Regions from separate parts of the Cellvibrio japonicus Ueda107 genome, predicted to be linked through region 1. Evidence: predicted binding sites of a transcription regulator. Region 1 holds the regulator's gene; each other region holds the start of a gene.
What was found. Region 1 encodes sigma-54, which starts transcription at its own class of promoters, with help from an activator protein. Its sites were predicted from a motif close to TGGCACANNNNTTGCNNT; they were not measured.
Positions count from the first base shown of each region.

Region 2: a site for sigma-54 is predicted at 5,991-6,008, ahead of flgA (flagellar basal body P-ring formation chaperone FlgA). Genes of this name have one in related genera too.
Region 3: a site for sigma-54 is predicted at 3,545-3,562, ahead of flgF (flagellar basal-body rod protein FlgF). Genes of this name have one in related genera too.
Region 4: a site for sigma-54 is predicted at 4,365-4,382, ahead of glgC (glucose-1-phosphate adenylyltransferase). Genes of this name have one in related genera too.

Region 1 is NC_010995.1:3,286,575-3,294,011, forward strand. It holds gene CJA_RS13515 (MlaC/ttg2D family ABC transporter substrate-binding protein) at 1-449, opposite strand, end outside; gene CJA_RS13520 (KpsF/GutQ family sugar-phosphate isomerase) at 760-1,731, shown strand; gene CJA_RS13525 (KdsC family phosphatase) at 1,756-2,298, shown strand; gene lptC (LPS export ABC transporter periplasmic protein LptC) at 2,301-2,909, shown strand; gene lptA (lipopolysaccharide transport periplasmic protein LptA) at 2,896-3,411, shown strand; gene lptB (LPS export ABC transporter ATP-binding protein) at 3,416-4,141, shown strand; gene CJA_RS13545 (RNA polymerase factor sigma-54) at 4,382-6,010, shown strand; gene hpf (ribosome hibernation-promoting factor, HPF/YfiA family) at 6,134-6,424, shown strand; gene ptsN (PTS IIA-like nitrogen regulatory protein PtsN) at 6,502-6,948, shown strand; gene rapZ (RNase adapter RapZ) at 6,960-7,437, shown strand, end outside.
Region 2 is NC_010995.1:2,254,964-2,262,400, reverse strand. It holds gene phrB (deoxyribodipyrimidine photo-lyase) at 1-1,158, shown strand, start outside; gene CJA_RS09465 (hypothetical protein) at 1,329-2,063, shown strand; gene CJA_RS09460 (sulfurtransferase) at 2,127-2,948, opposite strand; gene CJA_RS09455 (16S rRNA (uracil(1498)-N(3))-methyltransferase) at 3,065-3,790, opposite strand; tRNA gene CJA_RS09450 (tRNA-Arg) at 3,839-3,915, opposite strand; gene CJA_RS09445 (flagella synthesis protein FlgN) at 4,038-4,514, opposite strand; gene flgM (flagellar biosynthesis anti-sigma factor FlgM) at 4,597-4,911, opposite strand; gene flgA (flagellar basal body P-ring formation chaperone FlgA) at 5,086-5,856, opposite strand; gene CJA_RS09425 (chemotaxis protein CheV) at 6,062-7,024, shown strand; gene CJA_RS09420 (CheR family methyltransferase) at 7,099-7,437, shown strand, end outside.
Region 3 is NC_010995.1:2,246,024-2,253,460, reverse strand. It holds gene flgC (flagellar basal body rod protein FlgC) at 1-219, shown strand, start outside; gene CJA_RS09405 (flagellar hook assembly protein FlgD) at 236-931, shown strand; gene CJA_RS09400 (flagellar hook-basal body complex protein) at 968-3,379, shown strand; gene flgF (flagellar basal-body rod protein FlgF) at 3,620-4,363, shown strand; gene flgG (flagellar basal-body rod protein FlgG) at 4,408-5,193, shown strand; gene flgH (flagellar basal body L-ring protein FlgH) at 5,208-5,897, shown strand; gene CJA_RS09380 (flagellar basal body P-ring protein FlgI) at 5,943-7,046, shown strand; gene flgJ (flagellar assembly peptidoglycan hydrolase FlgJ) at 7,047-7,437, shown strand, end outside.
Region 4 is NC_010995.1:2,188,480-2,195,916, forward strand. It holds gene malQ (4-alpha-glucanotransferase) at 1-1,257, opposite strand, end outside; gene CJA_RS09175 (glycoside hydrolase family 57 protein) at 1,312-3,036, opposite strand; gene glgC (glucose-1-phosphate adenylyltransferase) at 3,029-4,297, opposite strand; gene glgB (1,4-alpha-glucan branching protein GlgB) at 4,673-6,886, shown strand; gene glgA (glycogen synthase GlgA) at 6,970-7,437, shown strand, end outside.

The sequences.
Region 1 (7,437 bases):
TCATTTACCTCCTGGGTAACTGTCACACGCTGCGGATTCTTCTTGTCCGCAGCGACATTCACGACCTTAATATCGCTATCCACATAACCCGCAATCCCCTTGGCATAGGATTTCACCAGACCATTGCGAAATACGTCCAGGAATTGCTTGCGCTGGTCAGTACTGGCTTTGTCATAGGCTTGCTTACCCATAACGTGGGCAGCGATATAACCAAAATTCACCACCTCATCCAACGTGGTTTGCACCTGCTTGTAATAAACATCATCGCTGGCTTTCTGTGCTTTTTGTGCACGAACATGAACAAATAACTCCTGAGTCACGTTTTCTACGACAACGCGCGGATCTGCTGCCTGCGCAGCATTGGACTCTGCCAGTACACTCCGGGCACCCAATGCCAGCAGCAAGCTCGCAACCAACACGACATAACGATTCACAACCATTGTCTTCATGCAAACACCTTCCGTTTACCAATAAACCTATACCTGGAGCTACCAATACGCTGCTATCCAGCGCCTGGACGAACCCGAGAAACTATTGAGTGCGCCTGTGTGACCATCAAATCACCCGATGGTGCCTCGACTTTTCAATTCTTGAGCCTTTGTGATACTCCACCACAGCAATTGGGGCGGCACTATAGCACCGTCGTACAGCCCCCATTAAGTGACGCTTGTAAAAATTGCACAATCTTCCATCCAGGCGGTTTTATCACTCACAACAGCCTCTATAATGCCCGCCTTGGCCGTTGTACAGGATACTTCCATGAACTCATTTGACTATGTCCAGTCCGCCCGCCGTACTATCCGCCTGGAAACAGAGGCTATTGCGGCCCTGGAGGAGCGCATAGGCGAGGATTTTCGCCGGGCCTGTGACCTGATCCTCGCAGGAAAAGGCCGGGTCATTGTGACCGGGATGGGGAAATCCGGGCATATCGGCAAAAAAATCGCGGCTACCCTGGCCAGCACAGGCACCCCCGCCTTTTTTGTTCACCCCGGCGAAGCCAGTCACGGTGACCTTGGTATGATCACCAAAGACGATATAGTCCTGGCAATCTCCTACTCCGGCACATCCAATGAGATTGTGACACTCCTGCCTTTACTTAAAAGGACCGGAATCAACATCATCAGCATGACCGGCAATCCCCAATCGATTCTGGCGGAAGTGGCTGAAGTTCACCTGAATATCTATGTTGCTACCGAAGCTTGTCCACTGGATCTGGCCCCCACCTCCAGTACCAGTGCAACCCTGGTTTTGGGTGATGCTCTTGCTATCGCCCTGTTAGAAGCACGGGGTTTTACTGCCGAAGATTTCGCCTTTTCACATCCCGGCGGAGCCCTGGGGCGCAAGCTCCTGCTACGTTTATCCGATATCATGCACACAGGTGATGAAATTCCTCGGGTCTCTTCTGACACACCATTACTCGAAGCCTTGATGGTTATATCAGCCAAAGGTTTTGGTATGACTACAGTGACAGATGCAACCGGGCAGTTCCTGGGCATCTATACCGATGGCGATTTGCGCCGCAGTATTGATCGCGGCGTGGACATCCACAGCGCTAAAGTGGGTGACTTAATGAATCCCAATCCCAAAATACTGCGCGACAGCACCCTGGCAGCAGAAGCATTAAAGTTGATGGAAGAATCAAAAATTAACGTATTGCTGGTCAGCAATGCAGAAAATCACCTGATTGGCATCGTAAAAATTAACGATATCCTGCGCGCAGGTATCATCTAGCCGGCAAATCGATTTGAGTAAACTATGAGCACCAATTTACACAACCGCCTGAGTGCTATACGCCTGCTGCTGCTCGATGTGGACGGGGTACTTACCGACGGTCGCCTCTACTTCAATAACCAGGGCGATGAATTCAAAAGTTTTAATACCCTTGATGGACAGGGGATCAAAGCCCTGCAACGCAGCGGTGTCAGGGTTGGCATTATCACCGGGCGTACCAGTGAACTGGTTGCACGCCGTGCGCGCGACCTTGGAATTGGTATTTTGGTCCAGGGACGGGAAGACAAATGGGATGCATTGCAAGAAATACTCCTTGAGCACCCTTACCCCCTGGAGCAGATAGCCTTTATGGGTGATGACTGGCCTGACCTGACGGTAATGACGCGTGTCGGCCTCGCGCTGTGCGTTGCCAATGCCCATGCTGCCGTCGCCGAACGCGCCCATTGGCAAAGTGAAGAGCGGGGCGGTGAAGGGGCTGTGCGCGCTGCATGCGATCTGCTAATGCAAGCGCAGGGCAGCTACCAGGCCGCACTCGCCCAATACCTGCCAACACCCGGAGCGCAGTAATCGTGAAGCCTGCCGAACAACGCTTGCGCGAGTTACTGACCACGCCCTGGACACTGGTCATTGCCCTGGTTGTCAGTTTCAGTATTGTCAGCCTGTTTCACGGTAGCGGTAAAAAAACAGGGCTAGCAGATACGGAAAAAACCTTTCCCTACACCTTTATTACCAGCGTTGAAACACGCGAATACAACGCCCAGGGCTTGTTGCAATATCAATTGAACACGCCCCTGGTTACCCATTTCCAGGTCAATCCGGATGCGCCGGGCGAACAGGATTACACCCTGTTTGATACCCCCAGATTACGCTTCCAGGATAACCCTGATGAAGCGCCCTGGCACTTATCTGCCCATCTGGGACGCAGCAGCCTGAATGGCAAATTGCTCTTCCTGAGCCAGGATGTATTGATCCAGCAGGAGACAGCCAGCCAGGGGTTAATCCAGATAGAAACCACTGAGCTGCTGGTAAAACCCGCAGAGCAATACGCCGAAACCGACAAAGCTGTTAAGATGCGCAGCGCCAAAGGCCAGGTGGACGCCGTGGGTATGACAGCGCTTATGCGCGACAGCCGCGTCCAATTGCAATCCGATGTCAGAGCCATTTATGAACCGCGTTAAACTCCCTTTCCTCGCATTTCTGGCCAGCAGCCTGTTACTCACCCTGGCAACCCCGGCATTGGCCTTACCGGAAGATCGCAACCAGGTGATCCGCGGCACAGCTGACACCCTGGTCGTTGATCAGAAAATCGGTGAGTCAACCTACAGCGGTTCAGTGCGCATCGAACAGGGCTCATTGGTAATTACGGCGGATATCATCAAGGTGCGCACCCGCCCCGACGGTTCGCCGGATAAGATCGTTGCCACTGGCTCTCCTGCGCGCTTCCAACAGCAACCCAGCCTGGACCAAAAGGTGATTGTTGCAACCGCTAAAAGCATCACCTATACCCCGGACAATGAGCATTTACTGCTGGTTGAGGAGGCCGCCATTGAGCAAGATGGCCAGGTCATGAAAGCGCCGCATATCAATTACGACCTCATCAATGAAGTCATGAAAGCCAAGCAAATTGATGGCGCTCGTGTCGATATCTATATTCCGCCCAAAACCGAAGCCAAGCACTGACCCCATGCCCAGATTGCACGCCCAGAACCTTGCCAAGAGCTATAAAAAACGCACTGTCGTTGTCGATGTGTCCATGACCGTCGATAGCGGTACCATTGTCGGTTTACTCGGCCCTAACGGTGCGGGTAAAACAACCTGTTTTTACATGATTGCGGGTCTGGTACCGGCAGATAAAGGACGCGTACTGATTGACGATCTGGATATCACTCCTTTGCCGATTCACGGGCGCGCACGTGCCGGCATTGGCTACCTGCCACAAGAGGCATCGATTTTTCGCAAGCTGTCTGTCGCCGATAACATCATGGCTATCCTTGAAACCCGCAAGGATCTCGACCGCAAGCAGCGTCTGGAAAAACTCGAATCCCTCTTGGGTGAATTCCATATCACCCACATTCGCAACAGCCTGGGTATGTCCCTATCCGGAGGCGAGCGTCGCCGCGTGGAAATCGCCCGCGCCCTGGCGACCGACCCACAATTCATCTTGCTGGATGAACCCTTTGCCGGTGTAGACCCGATCTCCGTAAGCGACATTAAGGAAATTGTTCGCCACCTCAAGGATCGCGGAATTGGCGTATTAATTACTGACCATAATGTGCGTGAAACCCTGGATATCTGTGAAACTGCTTATATCGTGAGTGAAGGTCACATTATTGCCTCCGGCCAGCCGGAGACAGTGCTTGCACACCCCAGGGTACGAGAGGTTTATCTGGGTGAGCATTTCCGTATCTAACCACCACCCAGGGTGCTACAACCGGAAACATAGCGATTTCTGCGACCGCAACAACTTGACAATTCTTAATTTTTAATCATTAGGCACAAAGATTGCTAAGGCTTATTGATTGGGAATCAAAGCCTGTCTAAACTCCACTAAAAGAAGGTTGGCGTTTTATCTATCCATACCTGCGTACATCCGGTGTCTACCCAGGACACCACCCCGGTTTCACCCTGAACAGGTTTTGTTGCCCCCATAATGAAGCAATCACTCCAATTAAAGCTCGGTCAGCAACTCACCATGACCCCGCAGTTGCAACAGGCCATTCGCCTATTGCAGCTTTCCACGCTGGACTTGCAACAGGAAATCCAGGAAGCACTGGACTCCAACCCCATGCTGGAATTGGAGGAAAACTACGAGGGTGGCAATGAAACCAACTACGACACTGGCGAACCGGATACCAGTGATTACGAGCGAACCCTTGAGGTCGCCGCAGATCCAGCAGCAAACACCACAGACCAGCTGAGCGACAATTACACTTCCAGTACCAGCACTGACAGTTATTCCAGCAGCGAATCAAATGATTACGCCAGTAGCAATGGAGAAGGCTTTGAAGCCGCGGCAGAATCGGACTTTGACGCCGACAGTTTTGGCGATAGCGCCGGGGACTGGTCAGACTCCATCCCTGCTGATTTACCGGTAGATACCAGTTGGGACGATGTTTACCAGGCCTCCTCCAGCAGCAGCTCCAGTAACTACGATAACGAAGACAACGATTTTGAGAGCCGTCGCGCCACAACCGATTCGATTTATGACCACCTCACCTGGCAACTGAACCTGACCCCCATGTCTGACCGCGATCGCCTGGTTGCCATGGCAATTATCGACGCAGTAGAGCCCAGTGGTATGCTCTCTATCAGCATCCACGAGATCTATGATGGACTGGCAGCAGAGCTTGAAGAGCTTGAAGAAGATGAAGTGGTCGCCGTACAACACCGTCTGCAGCAATTTGATCCCTGCGGTGTATGCAGCCAAAACCTGTCCGAATGCCTGTTGGTACAACTCCAGCAATTTGATCCACAAACCCCTTTTCTGGAGCCCGCCAAACTGATTGTTAAGCAATACCTGCCACTCCTGGGTAGCCGCGATTATCGCCAATTGATGCGTCGCACCAAGCTCAAGGAGGCAGAACTCAGCCAGGCGGTAACACTTATCCAGGGGCTCAACCCGCGTCCGGGTGACATTATTGCCAGCGGCGATACTGAATATGTAGTGCCTGATGTCTTTGTGGAAAAACGTGACAGTCGCTGGATTGTGGAGCTCAATCCCGACATAGCGCCACGTTTGCGCATCAATTCAGACTACGCCTCTATGGTGCGTCGCGCTGACTCCAGCAGCGACAACACCTTCCTCAAGGATAATTTGCAGGAAGCCCGCTGGTTTCTCAAAAGCTTACAGAGCCGCAACGAAACCCTGCTCAAGGTAGCCAGCTGTATTGTGGAAAAACAGCGCGGCTTTCTCGAGTATGGCCCCGAAGCCATGAAACCCCTGGTATTGCACGATATTGCAGAAATTGTCGGCATGCACGAATCGACTATTTCACGGGTAACTACGCAAAAATACATGCATACCCCCCAGGGGATTTTTGAACTCAAGTACTTTTTTTCGAGTCATGTCAGTACAGACAGTGGCGGCGAGTGTTCATCGACAGCCATACGCGCCATCATCAAAAAGCTGGTGAGCGCAGAGAATCCGAAAAAACCCCTGAGCGACAGCAAGATTACCGAATTGCTGGCAGAACAGGGTATCCAGGTTGCCAGGCGCACTATCGCCAAGTACCGTGAATCGCTCAATATTCCGCCATCCAATGAACGCAAAAGCCTGTAAATCCAGGCCCAATACCCAGGACAGATGGCGAACGCCGGGACGCACCAACAGGTTGTTATCAGTTGCAACTGCTGAATCAACTGTCATTTTTTACCAGTCCGCGTGAAACGAGAGGATGTACTTATGCAAATAACTATCAGTGGCCACCATCTGGAAGTTACTGAATCGCTCAGGGATTACGTCAATAACAAATTGGAAAGACTCAGTCATCACCATGATCGTATAACCAATACCCATGTCATCCTCTCGGTGGATAAACTGATTCAAAAGGCAGAAGCCACAGTTCATGTCAGCGGCAAAGACTTGTTTGCTGATGCGACCCATGAAGACTTATACGCAGCTATTGATGCACTGGCTGACAAACTGGATCGGCAGTTGATCAAGCATAAAGAAAAGTTGCGCAGCCACCGTTAAGCCACACCAACCCAATCAGCCTCGGAGCACCTGAGCCGGGGCTTAACGACAAGAGAAGATACGACGACAGTAACCCTATGGAAATTCAAGCGTTAATCAGCCCCAAACGCACGCTTTGCCGCGTTGAGGGGGGCAGCAAGAAACGAGCCCTGGAACTGTTGGCCAACACCATCGCCCAGGATGTCACCCATATTGATGCGGAAGACTTATTTCGCCGCCTTATCGCACGTGAGCGCCTGGGCTCAACCGGCATAGGTTATGGCATTGCCATTCCCCACTGCCGGGTGGAAAACTGTCAGGGAACCGTTGGTGCCCTGATCACGTTGACCGAGCCAGTCGACTTTGACGCAATAGATTCACAGCCCGTCGATATCCTGTTTGCCATGCTGGTGCCCGAAGAGGCCCATGACGAACATTTGCAGACCCTGTCATCCCTGGTTAATGCGCTCAACAAAGCGGAATACCGCGATAAATTGCGCGCAGCCGCCAGCGACCAGGATCTGTATGAAGCCGCAATCAGCTAAGCGAGTCCAACATGCACCTAGTGATTGTCAGCGGTCTATCCGGATCGGGAAAAACGACAGCGCTCCATGTCCTTGAGGATGTGGGGTTCAACTGCATCGATAACCTGCCTGTTAGCCTGCTACCCGCACTGGTTGCACAGATTGAAATCCACAAGGATCAGGCGCAAAAGTTTGCCATAGGCATTGATGTGCGTAATGCCTGGCAGGATTTGAGTCTCTTTCCCAAGATGGTATCCACCTTGAAAGAGGCCCATCTGCCCTTTCACACAATCTACCTGGACTCCCATCCTTCCGTTCTCATCCAGCGCTTTAGTGAAACCCGTCGTAAACACCCGTTAAGCGACAAGAGCACCAGCCTTGAAGAAGCTATAGCGCTGGAGCAAAACCTGCTCGAACCCATCCGCGATGCGGCCGACCAAACAATTGATACCAGCCACCTCAACCTGCATGAATTGCGCGATCTGGTTAAGGATCGGGTGGTGGGGCGAA
Region 2 (7,437 bases), 1.0 Mb from region 1:
CAATATAATATCGACAAGTGTTTCTTTAATGCAGAGTATCCCCTGGATGAACTGGCCAGGGACCATCAAGTCAACCAATTGCTGCGAGCGCAGGGGGTGTTGGTAAAACGATGCCATGACAGGGTAATCGTTCCTCCAGGGATGATTCGCACAGGCAATGGCGAACCCTATAAAGTCTTTACTGCATTTAAGCGCAAATGGTTGCAAACCGTAATGCCCCTCCATTTGCAGCCCTTGGGCCTACCTGATAAACAAGCGCAGCCCATGCCTGTAAAACCTGTTACCCAGGCAGATATCAACCGTCTGTTTGGCGAACACAGTGTGCGCGATCTTGAACATTTATGGCCTGCGGGAGAAGACGAAGCCTGTGCGCGCCTGGATTCCTTTATTGAATCCGGGTTAACACACTACCAGGATAAACGTGATTTTCCTGCCTTACAGGGGACATCAACACTGTCTCCCTACCTTGCAATAGGCTCTTTGTCGCCTCGCCAGGCCATATCCTCTGTGCTTTGTTATACACAGGGTGACTGGGAGTCTAATGCAGGCGCAAGTTGCTGGATCAGCGAGTTGATATGGCGCGAGTTTTATCAGCATGTTGTTGTCGATTTTCCCCAGGTTTGTAAACATCGCGCTATGCAGGTCCATACAGAGGCTTTTCCCTGGAAGAAGGATAAAAAGCAATTTTCTCGCTGGTGTCAGGGCAATACGGGTATTCCTTTGGTCGATGCTGCCATGCGTCAACTGGTAATGACCGGTTGGATGCACAATCGCTTGCGAATGGTAGTTGCCATGTTTTTAACAAAGAATCTGCAAATCGATTGGCGCCTTGGTGAACGCTTTTTTATGGAGCACTTAATTGATGGCGATTTTGCGGCCAACAATGGTGGCTGGCAGTGGAGTGCATCAACCGGAACCGATGCGGCTCCCTATTTCAGGGTTTTTAATCCTATTAGCCAATCAGAGCGGTTTGATCCACAGGGTGATTTTATTCGTAGCTGGATTCCGGAGTTGGCTGATGTACCACTCAAATATATTCACAATCCAAGTGCAGATAAGTCTTTTTCCAGTCTCCAATATCCGGCACCGATGGTGGATCTGGCAGAGAGCCGTAAATCTACCATCGCATTATTTTCACAATTACCTTCCCTGGCTTAAAGTTGATGTGTACTGTGTTTGGGTATGTGCAGCTGGTGTATGCTTATTCATGCACCGTGTAATGCAGAACTTTGGCAGCTTCTTCTCTGTCATCGCTTTGATGTGGTTGCTGCTTTTACCTTTGCACAGGTTTCTGTATCTAACATTATCGAGGTATTTGAGGTTATTGCATGGATAAAAACATTCTGAAGCTGATGGGCAACTTGGTGATGGCTGCCATGTTGTTGATGGGAGCCTATGCGACGGCTGAGGATAATTACATTGTCGCTGGCAGTGCTTATAACCTGGCTAATGGCGAGCTGGTGTATCGTGAGCTTTACACCAATATTGATGAAAACCGCCAGGTTCGTGTCCACTATCTGACACCTGGCGGTGACAGGTTCGCCAGTAAGACGCTGACTTATAACGGGGCTTTATTCCAGCCGGAGTTTGATTTCACGGATATTCGTGATAACGAGCAGATCTCGGCCAAGTTTGATGGTCCCCGATTGATACTGAACTATCGTAAGGGCAAGGTGAATAACAGTAAGACCCTGTTTGATAATGCCCGTGTTGTGATAGATGCCGGCTTTGATGCCTATATCCAATTGAACTGGGATCAGCTGGTTGCGGGTAAGCGTCTGCGTTTTGACCTTGCGTATCCTATCCGTATGACAACTATCGCTCTTGAGGTTCGTGTGGTTAAAGGTACGGATTCTCCCGCGTACGATAAGGATTATGGCAAGGACTGGATTTATTTCCGTATTGCTCCTGCGCGTGCTTTTGCATCACTGTTTGCCGACCCGATTTACATCGCCTACGATCCCAATGGCCGTTATTTGATGCGCTACCATGGCCGCTCCAACCTGGATGATTATGATGGTAATCCGTGGGATGTCCGTATTGAGTATGAATATGCGCAATAGTCATTGATGCAAAATAAAACGGAGGCAATTGCCTCCGTTTTATTTTCAGGGGAAGAGTGGTTTTTATTCTGCTGTAGCAATCGGTGCGTCTGTATAACTGCACCAATCACTCCAGCTTCCTGGATAGAGGGTGGCGGGAATACCAGCAAGCTCAAGGGAGAATAAATTAACGCAAGCAGTTACGCCGGAGCCACAGTAGACCACAATCTCCTTTGATGTATTGGCGGTTTGCCAACGAGCTTGTTGTTGCTCGACAGGTTTGCAAAAGCCTTTATCATCGGTGACCTCCTGCCATGGAAAATTCAAGGCTCCCGGGATATGGCCAGCAACCGGATCGATAGGCTCTTCTTCGCCTCGATAGCGCTTGGGTTCACGAGAGTCGATCAATAGATATTGATCGCCATTAGCAATAATGTCGGTACGCTCACGTATGGCTGCCGTGATTGAGGCTATTTTTAAATTGCCAGCCCTGGGATTGGGCTCTCTCCTGTCCAGGGCTCCACCCATGGCTACCCAGGCTTCAAATCCACCATCGAGCAATGCAACATCGTGCAATCCTATTTGTTTTAATAACCACCAGGCGCGAGCTGCATAGGCAAAACGCGCATCATCGTAAAGTAGTATGCTGGATTGTGGTGTAACCCCTGCACGGTTCAGTGTGTGAACCAGTGTTTGCCATTGGGGAAGAGGATGGCGACCGCCATGGGCTTGAACCGGTGATGAAAGATCTTCATTCAAATGCAGGTAGAAAGCGCCGGGAATATGCCCTTGGCGATAAGCCTGGCGCCCCCAATCGGGATCGTTCAGGCGGAAGCGGCAATCGAAAATAATCGCACCTTTGTTGATGTGTTGTTTCAGCTCACTGGCGGTTATCAAGCGGTTCATGATGGCGGGTCTTATAAATACTATCGCCGCATATTCGCACTATTTATTAGGCTTGTGAATATAAAAAATGTACGTTTTGTGCGTTTTTTGTTGTTTTTCGCAATGGGCTTGTTTTGTTAAAACAGGCGGCTTAAGAGAAAGGGAATGGCTGTTTCGACACGCAAAATCCGCTGCCCCAGGGTGATGGGCGTAAAGCCGTTGCGGACGAGCATATCCACTTCGTAAGGGATAAATCCACCTTCAGGTCCAACCGCTAATGTGACGGGTTTATTCAATTCGCGTGGACAGGGTGCTTCTGTGTAGGGGTGGGCAACCAGTGCCCGTGAATGTCCAATCAGGTCGGGTAAATGATCTTCAACAAAGGGTTTAAAACGTTTGATCAGGTGGACTTCCGGGAGTTGGGTATCGCATCCCTGTTCGAGGCCGAGAATAAGCTGTTCGTGTATGGCATCGTCTTGCAGGAAGGGGGTTTGCCAATAACTTTTTTCCACGCGATAGGAATTAATAAGGTAGAGCTGCTTCACACCCAGCGTGGCAATGGTTTGAAAAATACGCTTGAGCATTTTAGGGCGCGGTAGCCCCAGCATCAGTGTCAGGGGGAGCGCTGGTGGCGATACCAGCTCCAGGTTGTTTAGCTCAACCAGAATCTCCTGATCGGTTAGTTGCAGTATTTGTGCTTGTCCTATGGGGCCATTGAGGATGCCGGCCTTGAGGCTATCGCCCACCTTGGCGCCGTGGATACGGGTGATATGGGAGTAGCGACGGACATCCCGGATGCGCGCTCGCCAGAGGTTGCCATGACTGGACTCCAGGTCTTGTTCTGTGAGAAGCACCAGATTCATGGGAGTTGCACCGCGAGTGTTTTGCCGGCCAATCAGGCTATTGAGAGATGGTGCCCCGGAGACGATTTGAACGTCCGACCTGCCGCTTAGGAGGCGGCTGCTCTATCCAACTGAGCTACCGGAGCAGGAAAAAAAGAGACGGCATTGTAGGTAGTTTTGCGTGAGAATCCAAGGCGTTAGCGCAGATTGTGTTGCCCTGTTGGCAATGGGGCTGTCAACAGGGCATGGATTAGCAGCAGAAAGTGGATCAGGCTTTAGCGAGGGTATGGGAGTGGCTCTGCTGGGTTTGCTCGCCATTGGCCGTGTAGAGGCTCGGTGCGGGTGCCTTGCCGCGCAGCAGGTTGAGCAGGTGATCCAGTGTCTGGCGTGAGCGGGCAATAAGTTTTCCATTGATTTCATTGAGTGCTTTGCACTCGGCAACATCTTCCATTAATTGTTTCCAGCCGTCGCGCAGCGACAGGGTGAGGCTATTGCGCTGCAGAAACAGATCCCAGCCATCGGCATTTTCTGGCAGTCCCAATGTGCGCAGGAGTTGCTGGCGAATCTGGGCGTGTTGGTTGAGCTGGTCAACCAATACCGTTTTTTGTTCGAGGATTTGGCTCAGTTGATCGTGGTTGCGGCTGGGAAGTAAATCGCGCTCCTGCAGAAGCAGGGTTTTGAGCTGATGGACAGCGTCGGTATCCTGCGCCAGCATCTGGCGCAATTGGTTAGCATCAAGAGACATAGCAACCTCTGCGTTTTGTGTATGGGGTTTTATTCCACAGGCAATGACTGGGGGGCAGTACCTGAGGGTGCGTTAGCCCCTGTTAATTCAATAAATCTTCCTGGTTGAGCATGTTTTCGGCTATGCGTTCAGGATTGATTTCGAATCGGCCTTCGGCAATGGCGCGACGAATTTCTGCAACTCGCTCCAGGTTGGCATCGGGCAGGCTGTTGATTTTGGCCTGCAGGCGGCCAGCGCTTTGCGCCTCCTGGCTCAAGACAACCTGGTCGCCGATATCCGTGCGGGCAGCTGCCTTTTCCGGCGTGGTGGATTTGCCCTCAGTAGTCGGGGCAGAGACTTTGCCACGGGTTGTTTTGGAACCCAGGGCGCCTATGCTGTTGTTGGTATCAAAGTTCATGTGTTTCCCCAGTGTATTTCAGTTGCTATGTCTTGCTGTTGCGGCCAGGCCGTTCCAGGAAGCCTTGATATTGGCTTGTCCGAGACGGATTTTAGGGCGCTTACTTCTGCTATCGGCCGCTTTAGCAAATACTTTAGCAACTTATTTACAAAATCCTGTTGCGCGATTGGCCTGTTAACGTGCACTGACTTTTCCTGAAGCAACAACCGTGCCTGTTACTACGCGATCGGATTGGTTGTTTCTTACCCGTATCTTTTGTCCGAGGCGCCCATCCGCCAGGGCCGTGCCGCTGGCACTGACGTTAATACCGCCGACGGAAGACTCCAGGTCGACGGTTTCACCGCGATATATGACCTTGGGGGCATCCAGGGATGCGCTCAGAAACGGGCTTCCCAAACCGATGTTGCGTTTGACCTCCAGACCAATAATTTCTTTTGTTTCAAGAAGATAGCTTTGGCGCAGCAGGCTGATGTTGATAGTTTCCCATTGAATGTCACTTGCTGAGATTTGCTCGCCGCGAGCCAGGTCGCGCATGGCGACAGGAATAGAGCGGAATACAGAAACCTGCGCAGGGATATGTAAAGTCCAGCCACCTTGGGTCTGGCATTTCACCTGTACGCTGATATTTCCTCCAGTGCCCGAGCTGTCGCGCGGGGTAAATTCAACTGGATCGTTACAGCGGTTCAGGCGCAAGCGCCTATCCAGGTTGCCGACACTCACCTCCAGACTTCCTAAATGCTGGTAATAGGATGTCAAAAAATTGGCTGTATCCTGTTTGAGTTCTGCCAATGGGTAGAAGTGATGATTTACCACTGAGGCCTGGGTTTTATCGGGGCTAGAGCATAAAAACACCAAACTGATGAAGAGTGCGGCAAATAGCTGCCGCTGCCGGCCAATACTGGCCTTGGCGGCAAAGAAAGTTTTATAAAAACTAGGAAGTTCCATATTTTGTCCTATTCTCTCTAGGTAAGAATTGGCGTCACTGAACTTCTCCGGTGGTATATCAGAGAGCTGTCGCCAGCAGCGGTATATCGCTAAAGATTGACGCTTTAAGGCCGCTAAGCGGTGATAGTGGTAAAAAAGCAAAGACTATGCCGGTATCCCGGTTTCTGGTTGGGGCCTCTTCCCACCCTATCAATGAGGTAGCTACATGGCTGGCGTAATGGATAGTGTCAATCAGCGCACCCAGCTGGTTGGTCAAAATCGTCTCGAGCTGCTCCTGTTCCGTTTGGGGGGACAGCAGCTTTATGGCATTAACGTCTTCAAGGTCAAAGAAGTCCTGCAATGTCCGCAATTGAATGCTATTCCCGGTCGTAGTTCCGTTGTGCGCGGTGTAGCGCACATTCGCGGTGGAACCTTGCCAATCATGGATATGAATCTGGCGATTGGTAAGCGGGCGCTACCAGATATAGAAAGTTGTTTTGTCATCATCACTGAATACAACCGTACCGCCCAGGGGTTTCTGGTTCGTTCGGTCGAGCGAATTGTGAATATGAACTGGGGAGATATACACCCGCCACCCAAGGGGGCAGGTAAGGAGCACTACCTTACCGCTGTGACCCAGGTCGATGGCCAGTTAGTAGAAATTATTGATGTTGAGAAAATCCTGGCTGAAGTATCGCCAATCCGCGAAGAGGTCAGTGCAGGCGTCATCCAGGATGGCATTGCCGAGCGCGCGGTACAGCGGCATGTCCTTATCGTTGATGACTCAACCATTGCGCGCAAGCAGATCCAGCGTGTCGTTGAGGGTATGGGGATTCGCACAACCCTGAAAAAGGATGGTGCCGAAGCGCTGGCGTACCTTAAAAGCTTGTTGAAGGAAGGTAAGGACCCCTACGGTGAATTGATTATGATCATCTGCGATATTGAAATGCCGGAGATGGATGGTTATACCTTTACTGCCGAAGTGCGCAATAATCCTGAGCTTAAAAACCTGCATATTATTTTGCACACCTCCCTGAGTGGGGTGTTTAATGAGGCGATGGTGCGCAAGGTTGGCGCGGATGATTTCCTTGCCAAGTTCCACCCGGATGAGCTGGCCCGTCGTGTCAATGATCGTGTATTGGCAATGACCGGTGAGAGCCTCTTGCCTGCGGTTCAACCAGGCGCCTGATCAACCTGTATAGGTCGCGATACCGGGAGCGGATGCTCCCGGTGTTCAGGTGGTAATCCTGATTTTGGATTTTTATGATTAACAAATCCCCCCCCTTTGGTCAGCCTAACCCTCGCGATCGTATTGATCCGGGAGAGTTTGACCAGTTTCGCCAGTTTCTTGAGGACGCTTGCGGTATATCGCTGGGCGACAACAAGCAATACCTGGTGACTAACCGTATTCGTCGCATCCTGGAGGAAAACAATCTGCATTCGTTTGGCGAGCTGGTTAAAGTGCTTAAACAGGGCTTTAACCGTAAGTTGCGTGAGCAAGTCATTGATTGCATGACAACCAACGAAACCTTCTGGTTTCGCGACATCTACCCCTATGAATACCTGCGTAACACTCTTTTGCCGCAATTGATGGTTCCCAAC
Region 3 (7,437 bases), 1.0 Mb from region 1:
CAGGTATTGGGAATTGTTGAAAGTGATGCACCTTTGCAGCGCCGTTATGAGCCTGGTCACCCCAAGGCCGATGCCGATGGTTATGTGTTTTATCCCAACGTAAATCCCGTTGAGGAAATGGCCAATATGATTTCTGCGTCGCGTTCATTCCAGATGAATGTCGAGGTCATGAATTCTGCCAAGCAAATGGTTCAGCGCGTATTGACTCTGGGTCAGTAACCGAGGGAGACAAGTGATGACAACTGTTACCGGCAATTCCAGTGTTGTTGACAACCTGAGCATTACCAAGCGTCAGGAAACCAAGCGCAATAGTAATGAATTGGGACAAGCGGCGTTCCTGGAATTAATGATTGCGCAAATGAATAACCAGAACCCACTGAGCCCTCAGGATAATACCGAGTTTGTGGCCCAACTGGCGCAGTTCAGTTCTGTAGAGGGCCTGGAGCGTTTAAATAAAAGTTTTAACAGCTTTATGTCGAACAACGCACTCCAGGCATCGTCATTGGTTGGCCGCAGCGTTAGCGTGGAGTCGGATAAGAGCACGCTGTATAGCGGTGGCATAGTGGCGGGCAGCGTAACCCTGGATTATGCGACTACCGATACGCAAATGCGTATCTATGATGCCAATGGTGCCCTGGTTCAAACTATTCCGGTTGGTGAATTGCCGAGTGGTGAGTCTGTATTCCGCTGGGATGGTCAGAATATTGAAATCAACGGCAACCTGCTGGATTGGGAAGCCGGAGATGATGCCGCTGCTGCTGGTCAATATCGCTTCGAAGTCACCGCGACCCAGAATGGCAAATCCGAGGCAATCGCAACATCGCTGAGCGCTAATGTGAACAGCGTGACCATTGGTGACAATGGCGAGCTGATCCTCAACCTGGCAGGCATAGGTGCAGTGGAAGCCAGCAAGGTTAAACAATTTAACTAGTGTCGATAAAAAACCTTTTACAGGTCGAGGTGTACTATGTCCTTTAATACAGCTTTAAGCGGAATTCGCGCTGCCAACACCGACTTGCAAGTGACGGGTAATAATATTGCCAACGCCAGCACAATCGGTTTTAAAAGTTCGCGTGCTGAATTCGGTGATGTATACACCAGCACCCTGTTGGGGGGAGGGGCCAATACGCCCGGTAGCGGTGTGACCATTCAAAATATTCGCCAGCAGTTTACCCAGGGCAACCTTAAATTCACCCAGAACGAACTGGATTTGTCGATTAATGGTGAAGGCTTTTTCGTGGTAGAAAAAAACGGTGAGCGTTTATTCACCCGTGCCGGTACCTTCGGCCTTGATAAAAATGGCTATATCGTTAATGGTACCGGCGCCTTGCTGCAAGGTTTTGTTGCCGATGCAAATGGCAATATCAGCGGTGTGTTAAGTGATTTGCGTGTTGATGTCAGCTCCCAGGCCCCTCGCCAGACAACCGCTGTGGATGCTTCATTCAACCTGAATGCCAACGAAAGTGTGCTGGAAACAACCGGCCAGCGTTTCAGTTCCAATGGTTCGGGTGTCAACGAAGCCCAGCAGGGGGCGAAAACCGCAACAACATCAACATTGAATGTGGGTGCAGTTTCTTTGGCTCCTAGCGGAAGTATCACCTTCTCTCCCAGCAATACCACGACCTTTACCCTGTATCGCACCGATCCGGTGACCTTGGCAACGACGTCGTCAACCATACAGCTTAACTCAGGTTCTGCTGCTTCTACCTCGGCGTTGGCTAACCTGATTAACTCTGCAAACTTTGATTCGCCGTCTCCTGTCAACGTGGAGGCCTATGCCGATGCAACAACGGGCGAGTTGCGTTTCCGCGACCTGGCAACAGGTGTTGCGTCGATTATTGCTGTTGAAGTCAACCCGGCTTCTGATGCCAACCCCTTAACTACGGCATTGAATGGTGCAGCTACCAGTGTCGGTGTTGCACATCCCACGGCGTTCCAGGCTGGGGTGCCGGAGGTTACCAATAATTACGGGTCCCATACCCTGGTTATCCGCAACCCGGGTGGTACGGATGTTACCTACATCAGTGAGTATGGTTCTTCTGCAGATAAAACCGCATCGGAATTAAATGCCCTGGCTGGTGTGAGTGCTACCGCTAATACCACTGCAACCCTGATAGGCAGCAGCTTCAGCAATAACGGCAGTTTCCGGTTGAATGGTGTTAACCTGACATCTACCGGCACGCCGGATATGACCGCGCTGCGCGATGAGATTAATGCACTCAGTACCTCGACATTGTTTGGTATCAGTGCCCAGCTGGATGATGCAGGTAATTTGCAGATTACCTCGGCAACCGGACGCGACCTGGACTTTTCTTTTGATGTCGGCGGCGGTGTTGCCCAAGTACAGGGAGCACAAGGTCCCGCCCAAACTGTTAATAACGCCACCGAAAAAGTAAAAATTGGCGGTGTGGTAACCGTAACCCTTCAAGAGGGCTACTCCATTAACAGTAGCCAACCTACTGTACCTGTGTATGGTGGCAGCTTGTACGGTTCTATCAACGTACCGAATTTTTTCACACCGGTACCGATTAATGCATTTGATCCCAATGATCAAAAAACCTATAACCATGCCACGTCAACAACAGTTTATGACAGCCTGGGTAACCCGCATGTAATGCGTCAGTTTTTTGTAAAGCAGGCTTATGATCCTGCCGATCCCAGCACCTCACCTAACCACTGGGTTATGTATGTGCAAATCGATGGCCAGAATGTGGGTGATCCCAATCCATCACTGCCATCGCCACAAAATACCCAGCCAACCATGGCATCATTCAATGTGCACTTTTATCCGGATGGTTCATTGAATCCCTTCGCAACCGATACCATGTTGATTTCCAACTGGACACCTTTGGGAACTGACGGGCAGCCAGTGGGAGCACTGGGGCCATTGAATGTGCTGCAAGGGGGTGGTGTTCCTGTTGTAGAGCCACCAACCAGCTCTAACTTTGAAGTTGATTTGGCCGGCAGCACCCAGTTTGGTAGTGTCTTTGCGGTGGAATCCCTGGATCAGAATGGTTATGCGACCGGACGTCTGGCCGGCCTGGATATCAGCACTACCGGTATTGTGTTTGCGCGTTTTACCAATGGTGAGGCACAAATATTAGGGCAGGTAGCCCTGGCGAACTTTGCCAGTGTTGATAACCTCAAGCCAACAGGCGATACCATGTGGACGCAAACCTTTGAGTCCGGTGAAGCTGTGATTGGTGCGCCAGGTTCTGCACAATTGGGGAATATCACGGCGGGTGCGGTAGAGGAATCCAACGTAGACCTGTCCGAGCAATTGGTTAACCTGATTATTGCCCAGCGCAACTATCAGGCAAACGCCAAAACCATCGAAACGGCTAACGCCACGACCCAGACCATTATCAACCTGCGTTAATTTCCGCGTTGATCCACCTCAGCGGCAAGCAGCGGCAGTGATTTGCCGCTGCTTTTTATTTTTTCTGTCACCTGTCTGTTTTAGCTATCGCCGTGGTTGGGAAAATGTTTTGCCAATCATGTAATTAGCGCATTTTTTATAATCAAAGCCCGTATTAATCCGACTTGGCACCCCTCTTGCAAAATCCCTCCCAGCGGCAACTCGAATGCCAGAAAATTAACGCTATGCGGAGCAAGCGCAGTGGACAGAGCCTTATTTATCGCCATGACTGGTGCCAAGCACAACATGCTGGCCCAGACCAATCGCGCCAATAATCTGGCCAACCTGAATACCACAGGTTTCCGTGCGGATTTTGAGCAATCGCGCAGTATGGGCGTGTATTACGGCGATGGCCAGCCCACCCGTGCCTATGCCTTAACCGAGTCTCCGTCATCCGATTTCACCGCCGGCCCCATGATAACGACCGGTAATGAATTGGATGTTGCCATCCAGGGGACCGGATTTATCGCCATCCAGGCGCCGGATGGTACCGAAGCCTATACCCGCGCCGGGAATATGACGATTGATGCCGCAGGTATGTTGCGCACTGCCAATGGCCTGCCGGTCATGGGCGCGGCAGGTCCTATCAATATCCCTGAAAACGAACGTGTGGCGGTGGGGGCTGATGGCACCATTTCCATGGTGGGCTTGGGGCAGGGGCCTGAAGCTATGGTGGAAGTGGCGCGTATCAAATTGGTTAACCCCGATGTTAAAAACCTTGAGAAGGGGGATGACGGCTTATTTCGCCAGCGTGATGGATTGAATGCCCAGCCCGCCGTCGATGTCACCCTGCGCGCTGGCATGCTTGAGGCCAGCAATGTGAATGCCGTTACTGAATTTACCCAAATTATGAGCCTTGCACGCCAATATGAAATGCAAGTGAAAGTGATGAAGGCCGCTGAGGAAAATAGCGCTGCCTCTACACAATTGTTGCAAATGTCTTAAGTCGATAGTCCAGCAAGGTTGTTTGCCAACCTGAGGAGAAAATCATGCACTCAGCGCTTTATGTCAGTAAGACCGGTTTGGCCGCCCAGGATCGCCAACTGGCGACGATTTCCAACAACCTTGCTAACGTGGCAACTGTGGGCTTTAAACGCGATCGCGCCATTTTTGAAGATTTGTTATATCAGAATCAACGCCAACCGGGCGCGCAGGAAACCCAGGAAACCCAACTGCCTTCCGGTTTGCAATTGGGTACGGGTGTCCGTGTGGTGGCAACCCAGAAAGAATTTACCGAAGGCAATATCCAGGTTACTGAACAAGCGCTGGATGTTGCTATTGATGGCCGCGGTTTCCTGCAAGTACTGCTACCCGATGGCACCATCGCCTACACGCGCAACGGCCAGTTACAGCTTAACGGTGAAGGGCAGGTTGTTAATGCCGATGGCTATTTGCTGGAGCCTGCCATTATTGTTCCCGAGGGAGTGAATAAAATCACCATCGGTAGTAATGGTACGGTTAATGCGTTTGCTCCCGGTGTTGCTGACCCTCAACAATTGGGTGATATCACCCTGACGGATTTTATTAATCCATCCGGTTTACAGGCTATCGGTGGAAATTTATTTCTGGAGACTCCCGCCAGTGGTAACCCGGTACAGGGTATACCCGGTGAGAACGGTATGGGCAGCTTGAAGCAGGGTATGTTGGAAAGCTCCAATGTGGATATCGTGGAAGAGATGGTGAATATGATTACCACCCAGCGTGCCTATGAAATGAATTCCAAGGTTGTTTCCACCGCAGACCAGATGTTGCAATACATTACCCAGAACCTCTAGGTGAGTGACTGATTATGAACATTCCTGCAATGTGTAAATGGTTACTGATGGTATCTGCAGTCTCGCTGTTGATCGGCTGTGGTGGCAATCGCAAACCCATTGCGGATGATCCGGCATATGCGCCTACCATTGCATCCAATATGTCAGTTCCGCAGCGCACAGAGGGCTCGCTTTACCAGGATGTCTATGGTGTCAGCCTGTTTAATGATCGCAAGGCACATTTTGTGGGTGATGTTATTACCGTTACCTTGAGTGAGCGAACTGTCTCCAGGAAATCATCCGGTGTAACCACCGGTAAAAAAAGTGGTGTGAATTTCAATGCCGGCCCGTTGCTGGGAGCAAATCCGACTATTAAAGATCGTGAGCTAACCACTACCCTGACACAGGATAGGACCTTTGATGGCAGTGCCGATGCGGATCAGAGCAACAGTTTGCAAGGCAATATCACGGTGACTGTTGCCGAGATATTACCCAATGGCAATCTGATTGTGCGTGGAGAAAAGTGGATCACCCTGAATCGTGGTGATGAATTTATTCGTATCAGCGGTATTGTGCGCCCGGAAGATATAGCACCTGATAACACGATTGTGTCTACCCGCCTGGCGAATGCCAAAATTTCCTACAGTGGTACCGGTGAACTGGCCAATGCACAAAAGATGGGTTGGTTATCGCGCTTTTTTAACAGTGATTTGTGGCCACTGTAATCGGAGCTTGTCATGTCGATGCTTGGTGTTGTAGTGAGGTTTTCTATGCGTAGTCTTTATTGGATAACAGCGATTGCCCTCTTTGCAATAAGTGTGGCAGCACAGGCGGAACGCATTAAAGATATCGCTAGTGTGGCCGGTGTGCGCGCTAACCAATTGGTTGGTTACGGTCTGGTTGTTGGCCTGGACGGCACTGGGGACCAAACCACACAGTCTCCTTTTACCGTGCAGTCTTTCAACAGCATGCTCAAACAATTCGGTATTACTGTGCCTGAAGGCGCGCGTATGCAAATGAAAAACGTTGCCGCTGTTATGGTGCAGGCAGAATTGCCGGCGTTTGCCAAACCGGGCCAGACACTTGATATTACTGTTTCATCGATTAGTAACGCCAAAAGTTTGCGCGGTGGTAGCTTGTTAATGACACCGTTAAAAGGCCTTGATGGGAAAGTCTACGCTGTGGCCCAGGGAAACCTGGTGGTTGGCGGCTTAAGCGCAACCGGTGCCGATGGCTCCAGGATTACCGTGAATGTGCCCAGTGCAGGTCGTATTCCCGGTGGGGCTTTAGTGGAGCGCATGGTCGAAACCAACTTTACCGCAGGGCAACCGATTGTTTTTAACCTCAACCGTGCAGACTTTACCACAGCAAATCGCTTGGCCCAGGCCATTAATAAATTTTTGGGACCTGACACAGCCCGCCCACTGGATGCGGTGTCAGTGATGGTGGATTCACCACAAAATCCGGCGCAGCGTGTGGATTTTATTGCCATGCTGGAAAACCTGGAAGTGACCCCCGGTGAAGAAGCCGCCAGGGTTATTATCAATTCGCGCACCGGCACTATTGTAGTGGGCAAAAATGTGCGCGTTTCCCCGGTGGCGGTAACCCATGGCAGCTTGACGGTGACTGTGGCTGAAAGCCTGACGGTAAGCCAACCCAATCCTTTGGGGCAGGGCACTACCGTAGTCGTGCCTAGTACCAATATCACCGCGGAAGAAAAGACTAACCCCATGTTCAAATTTGCACCCGGTGCCAGCCTGGATGACATAGTGCGCTCGGTCAATAACGTAGGTGCATCGCCCAGTGACCTGATGGCCATCCTGGAGGCGTTAAAGCAAGCCGGTGCACTTAAAGCTGAGTTGGTGGTGATTTAAATGTTACCTGTCGACATCAATGGCGCCATGACCAAAGCACAGGACACAGTATTCGACCAGCGTGGTATGAATGCTATTCGCGCCCTGGGGCGTGAACAAAGCCCGGAAGCCCTGCGTGAAGTAGCCAAAAAATTTGAGGCTATGTTTGTGCAGGAAATGCTCAAAAGCATGCGCGCGACCAATGAGGTGTTTGCAGAGGGCAGTTTATTTAGCAGTGAGCAGGAAAAGTTTCATCGCGATATGCTCGACCAGCAAATGTCTATCGAGTTGACCAATGGCCGCGGCTTGGGACTGGCTGATTACTTTTACCAAAATATGCTGCTGAACTATGGCAAACACCTTGGGCAGGAAACCGAAAACAGGGTTACGGCTGCATTGCCATTGGCATCGT
Region 4 (7,437 bases), 1.1 Mb from region 1:
TAACGACGCATACCAACCCAGACTGGTATCGTTGTCATGCGTTCCGCTGTAAATCACATCCGCCAGGGAATGATTGTGCGGCAGATGGGGATTGGCAGGGTTGCCATCAAAGGCAAACTGCAGTACCAGCATGCCCGGCAGGGCAAATTGCTTGCGCAATGCTTCAACCTCGTCGGTAATAACGCCCAGGTTCTCAGCTACCAGAGGCAGATCCGGGTATGCTGCAAAGCAGGCGTTAAGCAAGGCTTCTCCCGGTGCCTTGATCCACTCTCCCTGGCGAGCGTCCTGGGTATCGCCTGGAATCGACCAATAGGCTTCAAAACCACGAAAATGATCAATCCGGATCAGGTCAAATAATTCTAGTTGAGTTTTCAGGCGCGCGAGCCACCAGCGAAAATTATCGGCGCGCATTACGTCCCAATCATAATGGGGGTTGCCCCAATGTTGGCCTGTTTCCGAAAAATAATCCGGTGGAACACCTGCAACACTCATGGGTTGCCCTGCTTCATCCAGCAGGAAACTGCCCTGCTCCGCCCAGACATCCGCACTGTCGTGTGCAACAAAAATAGGAATATCTCCGAACAGGTAAATGGATTTTTTCTGCGCATAATTGCGCAATGACTGCCATTGCTGAAAGAAAGCAAATTGCTCAAAACAGACCTGGGCAACCTCTGGCGCCAGCTCCTGGCGGGCGGCAGACAACGCCTGTTGATCGTGCTGACGTAACCCTTCCGGCCAGGTGGTCCAGCTTTGTTGCTGGAAATGGTTGCGCAAGGCACAGAACAGGCTGACATCATCGAGCCAATAAGCCTGGGCTGCGCAAAAAGCATGATAGGTTTGTGCGACGCTAGCACCGTATTCCGTCTGAATAAACGCAAAAAAACTGGCGCCAGCTTGTTGACGGGCTATAGCCAGGTTAGTGCGATCAGGAGAAAAGAGATGAACAGATTCTGCTGGAATCCAGCCCTGCTCTATCAACCAGTCAAAACTGATTAAATCCGGGTTACCTGCGTGGGCAGAAATCGATTGATAAGGCGACAAATCCTGATGTGTGGGACCAGTAGGTAGCATCTGCCATACACTTAAACCTGCTTCGGCCATAAAGTCGATAAAACGATAAGCTTCTTTTCCCAGGGTGCCAAAGGCAGTGGTTCCTTCCAGGTAACGGGATTCACTGCATGGCAGGGATGTTGGATGCAGGAGCACTCCGGCGCGACGTTGTGAAAAAAAACTGACCTGAGCCTGGGTGCTCGACATGAAAAAATTCCCCGAAGGAAAAGCAAGTTGATGAACTGTCCTGCCTGCAGTTAATCAGGCATGCCCATGGCGCATAACACCGCCGCTGGCAGGGTCACCACCGCCAACACTGATAACCTGCGCAAGATAAGCCGGCACCGGCTCTTCAATAAGTGCATATAAGTTACTCAAATGGCGACGATAGAGATATTCAAAATCACTCACACTTTGTGCCGGATTGTAATCGCCAAACCACCAAAACCAGTCAGATCCCTCGCACAGGGCTAATTGTTTTTCAATTTGCGCGAGCCGCTCGGCGGTAAAGGTTTTGGTTTTAAGTGCATTGTCTACATGGGATTTGGCCTCACAGAGCATATCCCAGCCACGGTTTTTGTCACGATCGCCAATCCAGGTTGAAAAGGTGCCATAAACCCAACTGCCCGCGACCAGATGTGGCATCTCGGTTGGGATTGGCTGTTGTTGATCCAACACTTCGGCATAGGTTGCCATTGCCAACTGTGGATGATCAGACAGGGAGCGATAGAGTGTCGATAAAAAGTGATAGGCGTTTTCCGGAAAATATTCCCAGGCGTTTTCACCATCCATGATGACGGAAATCACCGTATTGGCGGGGTCGTTGGCGCTATTGGCAATGTTGACCATGTGATTGATCAAATCGCCCACCGCATCGTCGGAATGCCAATTGGAATATTTGAACCCGATAAGGTCAGAAAGACCATCATCGCGAAAAAAGGTTTTTAAGGGCACCTGTGCAAATTCATAGGCGCGATGCAGGGAAATATGCTGCTCTTGCAGGCGCTGTGCTACAGCCTGGTTTTGTTCATGGCGCAGGGTGTTATGCAATACGGAATCACCGGTGGCGGCCCATTCAAATTTGGCCTCATGCAAGAGCGCCAGGGTCGCGTCACTCAGGGCGCCCTCCGATGCCCAACAGCCACGTGGGCGCACGCCAAAGTAATGCTCGAAGCTCCTGATACCTTCATTGAGATGCCATTTGGCACGGTTGCGACCATCCGGGTAGTGGATGGCATTGGGCAAGGTAACATCCGGCATTGCCTCTTTGGCGCTGTTGATATCGATCAACAAAGGCACAATGGGATGTGCGTAGGGGCTCATGCAAAGTTCTACCTGGCCATTTTCAGCCAGTTTGCGATAGCGCGGCACAACAGAGGCAACCAACTCGCCAATAACTGTCATCAACAAACGGCGGTCATCCATGTTGAAACCGCGCGCTTTGTCTTGCAGGCGCGTAATGCGCGAGTCGGTACGGCGCACGATTTCGGCGGTCCAGGACAAGTGATACCAGACACAAAGATCAACCAGGTATTGCTCGCTGAGGTAGCGACACAAATGGGGCTGATGGGAAAAACTGCTGGCAATATCCGCGAGTTCCCGATAATCCGGGAAACGCTCAATCAAGCGTTCGCGGTTTGCACGCAGGAGCTTTTCCACCAAGCCTGCAAATGCAGTAGAACCTGGCGGCGGCAAGGCGATGTCGGTTAAGGATGCCAGGACGGCATCCTTGATGTTGGTGTGCGATGAAAGATGTGACTGGATTTGCTCGGCATAGTCGTCTAGCTGTTCCAGCAGGATAGGTGCGAAATTCACGACTGCCTTGGCTTTGGGCTGGAGCTCAATGTGTGCAGCCATGTCCACATAATCCTTGATGGCGTGAAGATAGGTCCATGGGAAATAGTATTCACCGGTAATAATGTCGCGATAATCCGGCTGGTGCATGTGCCATAAGAAAACAACTTTGGTTTTGCCGGCATTAACCATAAATATCATCCTGTCCCAACATATCTGGAGTGACCAGTACTACCCCTTTGGGCGATACATGAAAACGTTTCTTGTCTTCCTCAAGGTTGTAACCGATTACGGTTCCCTCGGGGATTTTGCAATAGCGATCAATAAGGGCGCGGCGGATTTTACAATTGCGATGGATTTCCACATTGGGGAACACAACTGAATCGGAAATTTCACAGTAGGAGTGCACCCGCACGCGAGGGAATAACAGCGAATGCCGCACTGTCGACCCCGATACAATACAACCCCCGGCAATCAGGGAATCTATCGCAATACCGCGACGGTTATCCTGGTCGAAGACAAACTTGGCCGGAGGGACTTGTTCCTGGTGCGTCCAGATTGGCCAAGCTTCGTCATACAAATCCAGCTCCGGGTTTACTCCCGCCAGCTCCAGGTTGGACTCCCACAGGGAGTCTACTGTCCCCACATCACGCCAATAGGCATCGCCACCGGAAACCGGATCGCGGAATGGGAAGGCCATCACGCGATTGTTTTTAATCATGGACGGAATAATATCTTTACCAAAGTCGTGTGATGAATTGGGATTATCGCGATCTTTCATAAGTTGTTGGTACAGCACTTTGGTACTGAAAACGTAGATCCCCATAGAGGCCAGTGCCTTGTCAGGTTTGCCCGGCATGGGTTCGGGATTGGCGGGTTTCTCGGTAAATTTAACAATGCGGTGGTCTTTATCCATGTCCATTACGCCGAAGGCATGGGCAATGTCCAGGGGTACTTCAATACAGCCTACGGTGATATCCGCTCCCCTTTCAACGTGGGCAGCAATCATGGTGCCGTAGTCCATTTTATAAATATGATCACCGGCAAGAATTAATACATATTCGGGATTGTGGCGGCGAATGATATCCAGGTTTTGCACCACTGCGTCTGCCGTGCCGGCATACCAGGATTCGTCCAGGCGCTGTTGCGCAGGCAACAATTCCACGAACTCACCCATCTCGCCACCCAGGAACCCCCACCCGCGTTGTATATGGCGATCGAGTGAGTGGGATTTGTATTGCGTAAGCACACTAATACGACGAATTCCCGAGTTGACGCAATTGGATAGCGGGAAATCGATGATGCGAAATTTACCACCAAAATGCACAGCAGGCTTGGCACGCCAATCAGTTAATTGGTGGAGGCGTGAGCCCCTGCCTCCTGCCAAAATAACCGCCAGGGTTTCACGGGTAAGACGACTGACAAAACGGCCCGAAGTATGTGGTGTACTCATTAAAAGCGATTCCTTAAGCGTTATCTTTTGTGGATAGGATTCTGTCGTCCCGGGTTACCCCAGTGTAGGAGCAATATCAATGCCAAAGCTTGATCGAGCTCAAAACACGGATTGAATAACAAAATCTGAAAGGCATGCGGTGAGACACAATGCGGTAACATACCCTCACCGGAACAATCCAATTGTAGACACAAGTTTGGCACTGAACCTGCAAATCCCTGGACGTGTTTAAAAAATTTTGAAAACCTGGATGCAACAAAAATGAAGGACAATAGCTAAGCTAGTAAATCCCATGGGTATTACGTTTGTGTGTCGGTGATACCTGTCGATGTTGTATGCCAATCCTGGCACGCGTTATTAATTAGGAAGGATGGAATGTCGAATCCCAAGCAAGAACAACACTTAAGTCAAGATTTGCTACGTATTATTACTGCAACACACCACGATCCCTTTGAGGTTTTGGGTAGACACTCCCTCCCCGTTCCAACTGCAACCGCCGACACCCTGGTTCGGGTTTACCTGCCAGGCGCACGTTCAGCCGAGCTGGTAATTAACAGACAAAACAGACAAATTGCCCCATTGAACCGCCTTCCGGGAACTGATTTCTTTGAGTGGTACGGTTTGGGGCAGCAGCTTCCCGTCCACTATCAAATTGAATGGTACGACCGCCACAACCAACACCGGGTTCATTATGATCCCTACGCCTTTGCACCACAATTGGGCGAACTGGATATGCACCTGTTCGCTGAAGGTCAACATTGGAACATTTACAATCTTTTGGGTGCACACCCTCGCCAGGTGGATGGCATCAATGGGGTGCTTTTTGCCACCTGGGCCCCCAATGCCGAGCGAATCAGCGTCGTTGGCAATTTCAACGATTGGGATGGCCGTCACCATCCCATGCGTGTGCGCGGTAGCAGCGGTTTGTGGGAATTATTTATCCCGGGTGTTCAGCCGGGCGACCTGTATAAGTTTGAAATCCGCAACCGCCAGACAGGTGCGGTATTCCTGAAGTCAGACCCCTATGGCCAGTCCTTCGAACATCGTCCCAGTACCAGCTCCATCATTACAGCCGATTCAGCATTTGCCTGGCAGGACGCGGACTGGATGGAACATCGTGCCCACTGGGATTGGCAGGCCTCTCCCCTCTCTATATATGAGGTGCATTTGGGGTCCTGGCGCCGCGGTTGGGCCGGTGAGTTTTTAAGTTATCGCGAGCTGGCCCACCAGCTGGCGGATTATGTGAAATACATGGGCTTTACCCATGTTGAAATACTGCCGGTCAGCGAGCATCCGCTGGACGATTCCTGGGGATACCAGACCACGGGCTACTATGCGCCTACCAGTCGCTTTGGTTCACCCGATGACTTCCGTTATTTCGTAGATCACCTGCACCAGCAGGGTATCGGCATTATCCTCGATTGGGTGCCCGCCCACTTTCCCAAAGACGCCCATGCCCTGGCGCGCTTTGATGGTTCAGCACTTTATGAGCATGAAGACCCACGCTTGGGCGAGCACAGGGACTGGGGCACCTTGATCTACAACTATGGCCGCAGTGAGGTGCGTAACTTCCTGCTGGCCAATGCCCTGTTTTGGTTAAAGGAATATCACATTGATGGCCTGCGGGTAGATGCGGTCGCATCCATGCTGCACCTGGATTATTCCCGCCAACCGGGCGAGTGGATTCCCAATATCCACGGCGGTAATGAAAACCTGGAGGCCATGACCTTCCTGCAACAACTAAACGCGATCTGCCATGGCCAGCATTCCGGTGCCCTGGTGATCGCCGAAGAATCCACCGCCTGGCCACAAGTCACCCGTCCTACCTGGGTTGGCGGCCTGGGTTTCTCGATGAAATGGAATATGGGCTGGATGCACGACACCCTGGAGTATATGAGTAGGGAGCCAGTCCACCGCCAGTATCACCATAACCAATTAACCTTCGGCATGATGTACGCCTTTACCGAGAACTTCCAACTGCCGTTTTCCCACGATGAAGTGGTGCATGGCAAAGGCAGCATGATTAACAAAATGCCGGGAGACGATTGGCAGAAGTTTGCCAACTTGCGCCTGCTCTATACCTACTTGTATACCTATCCCGGCAGCAAACTACTGTTTATGGGGGGCGAATTTGCCCAATGGAGCGAATGGGCCCATGGGCGCTCACTCGATTGGCACCTGCTCGATTACGGCCCACACCAGGGTGTGCAATCGGCGGTGAAGGACCTCAACCATTTGTACCGGCAGGTTCCATCGCTCTACCAACGCAATTTTCGCGGCGATGGTTTTGAATGGATTGATTGCCATGACAGTACCCAATCCATCATCAGTTATATTCGTTCCAGCGATAGCGAGTTCACCCTGGTTATCCTGAATTTTACGCCGGTGCCCCGTTACAACTACCGTATAGGTGTGCCTGTGGCCGGGCAATACCAGGAAGTGTTCAATTCTGACTCCCAGTTTTATGGAGGTAGCAACCTGGGTAATGCCAACCCGCTCTACACCCAGCCTGTGCCCTGGATGAACCACGGCCAGTCGCTGGAAGTGACCCTGCCGCCACTTGGGGGCCTGTTGCTCAAACTCGCCTGAGATAACGAGCAAGCTATTGCCGCATCGAGCGTATCTGCTCGATGCTTTTCCATCAACGACACAGTCAATAGTAGGGATTAGCCATGCATTCGATCTTATTTGCGACCAGTGAAGCCTATCCACTTATTAAGACGGGTGGCCTTGCCGATGTTGCCGCGAGCCTGCCCAGGGCCCTGCTCAAACTGGGTCATGATGTCCGCATCCTGCTGCCGGCCTATGAGTCCTTATTAGCCAAGGCGGCCAGTCAAGGACTTAAAACCCTGGGCGAGATTAGCCTGGATGACATCAACCTAACCCTGCACCAAACTCGCCTGCCGGGAACGCGGGTGACCGTCTGGCTGGTCGATATACCGGAATTCTCGGCGCGCGCCGGCAATCCCTATTGTGGGGCCGATGGTAATGATTGGTACGACAATCACCTCCGTTTTTACTGGTTTGCCCGTGCTGCTGAAGCCATTGCCCTTAACCAGGCAGGACTCAACTGGCAACCGGACATCGTCCATTGCAATGATTGGCAGACAGGGTTGATTCCCGCCCTGCTCTCCCTGCAC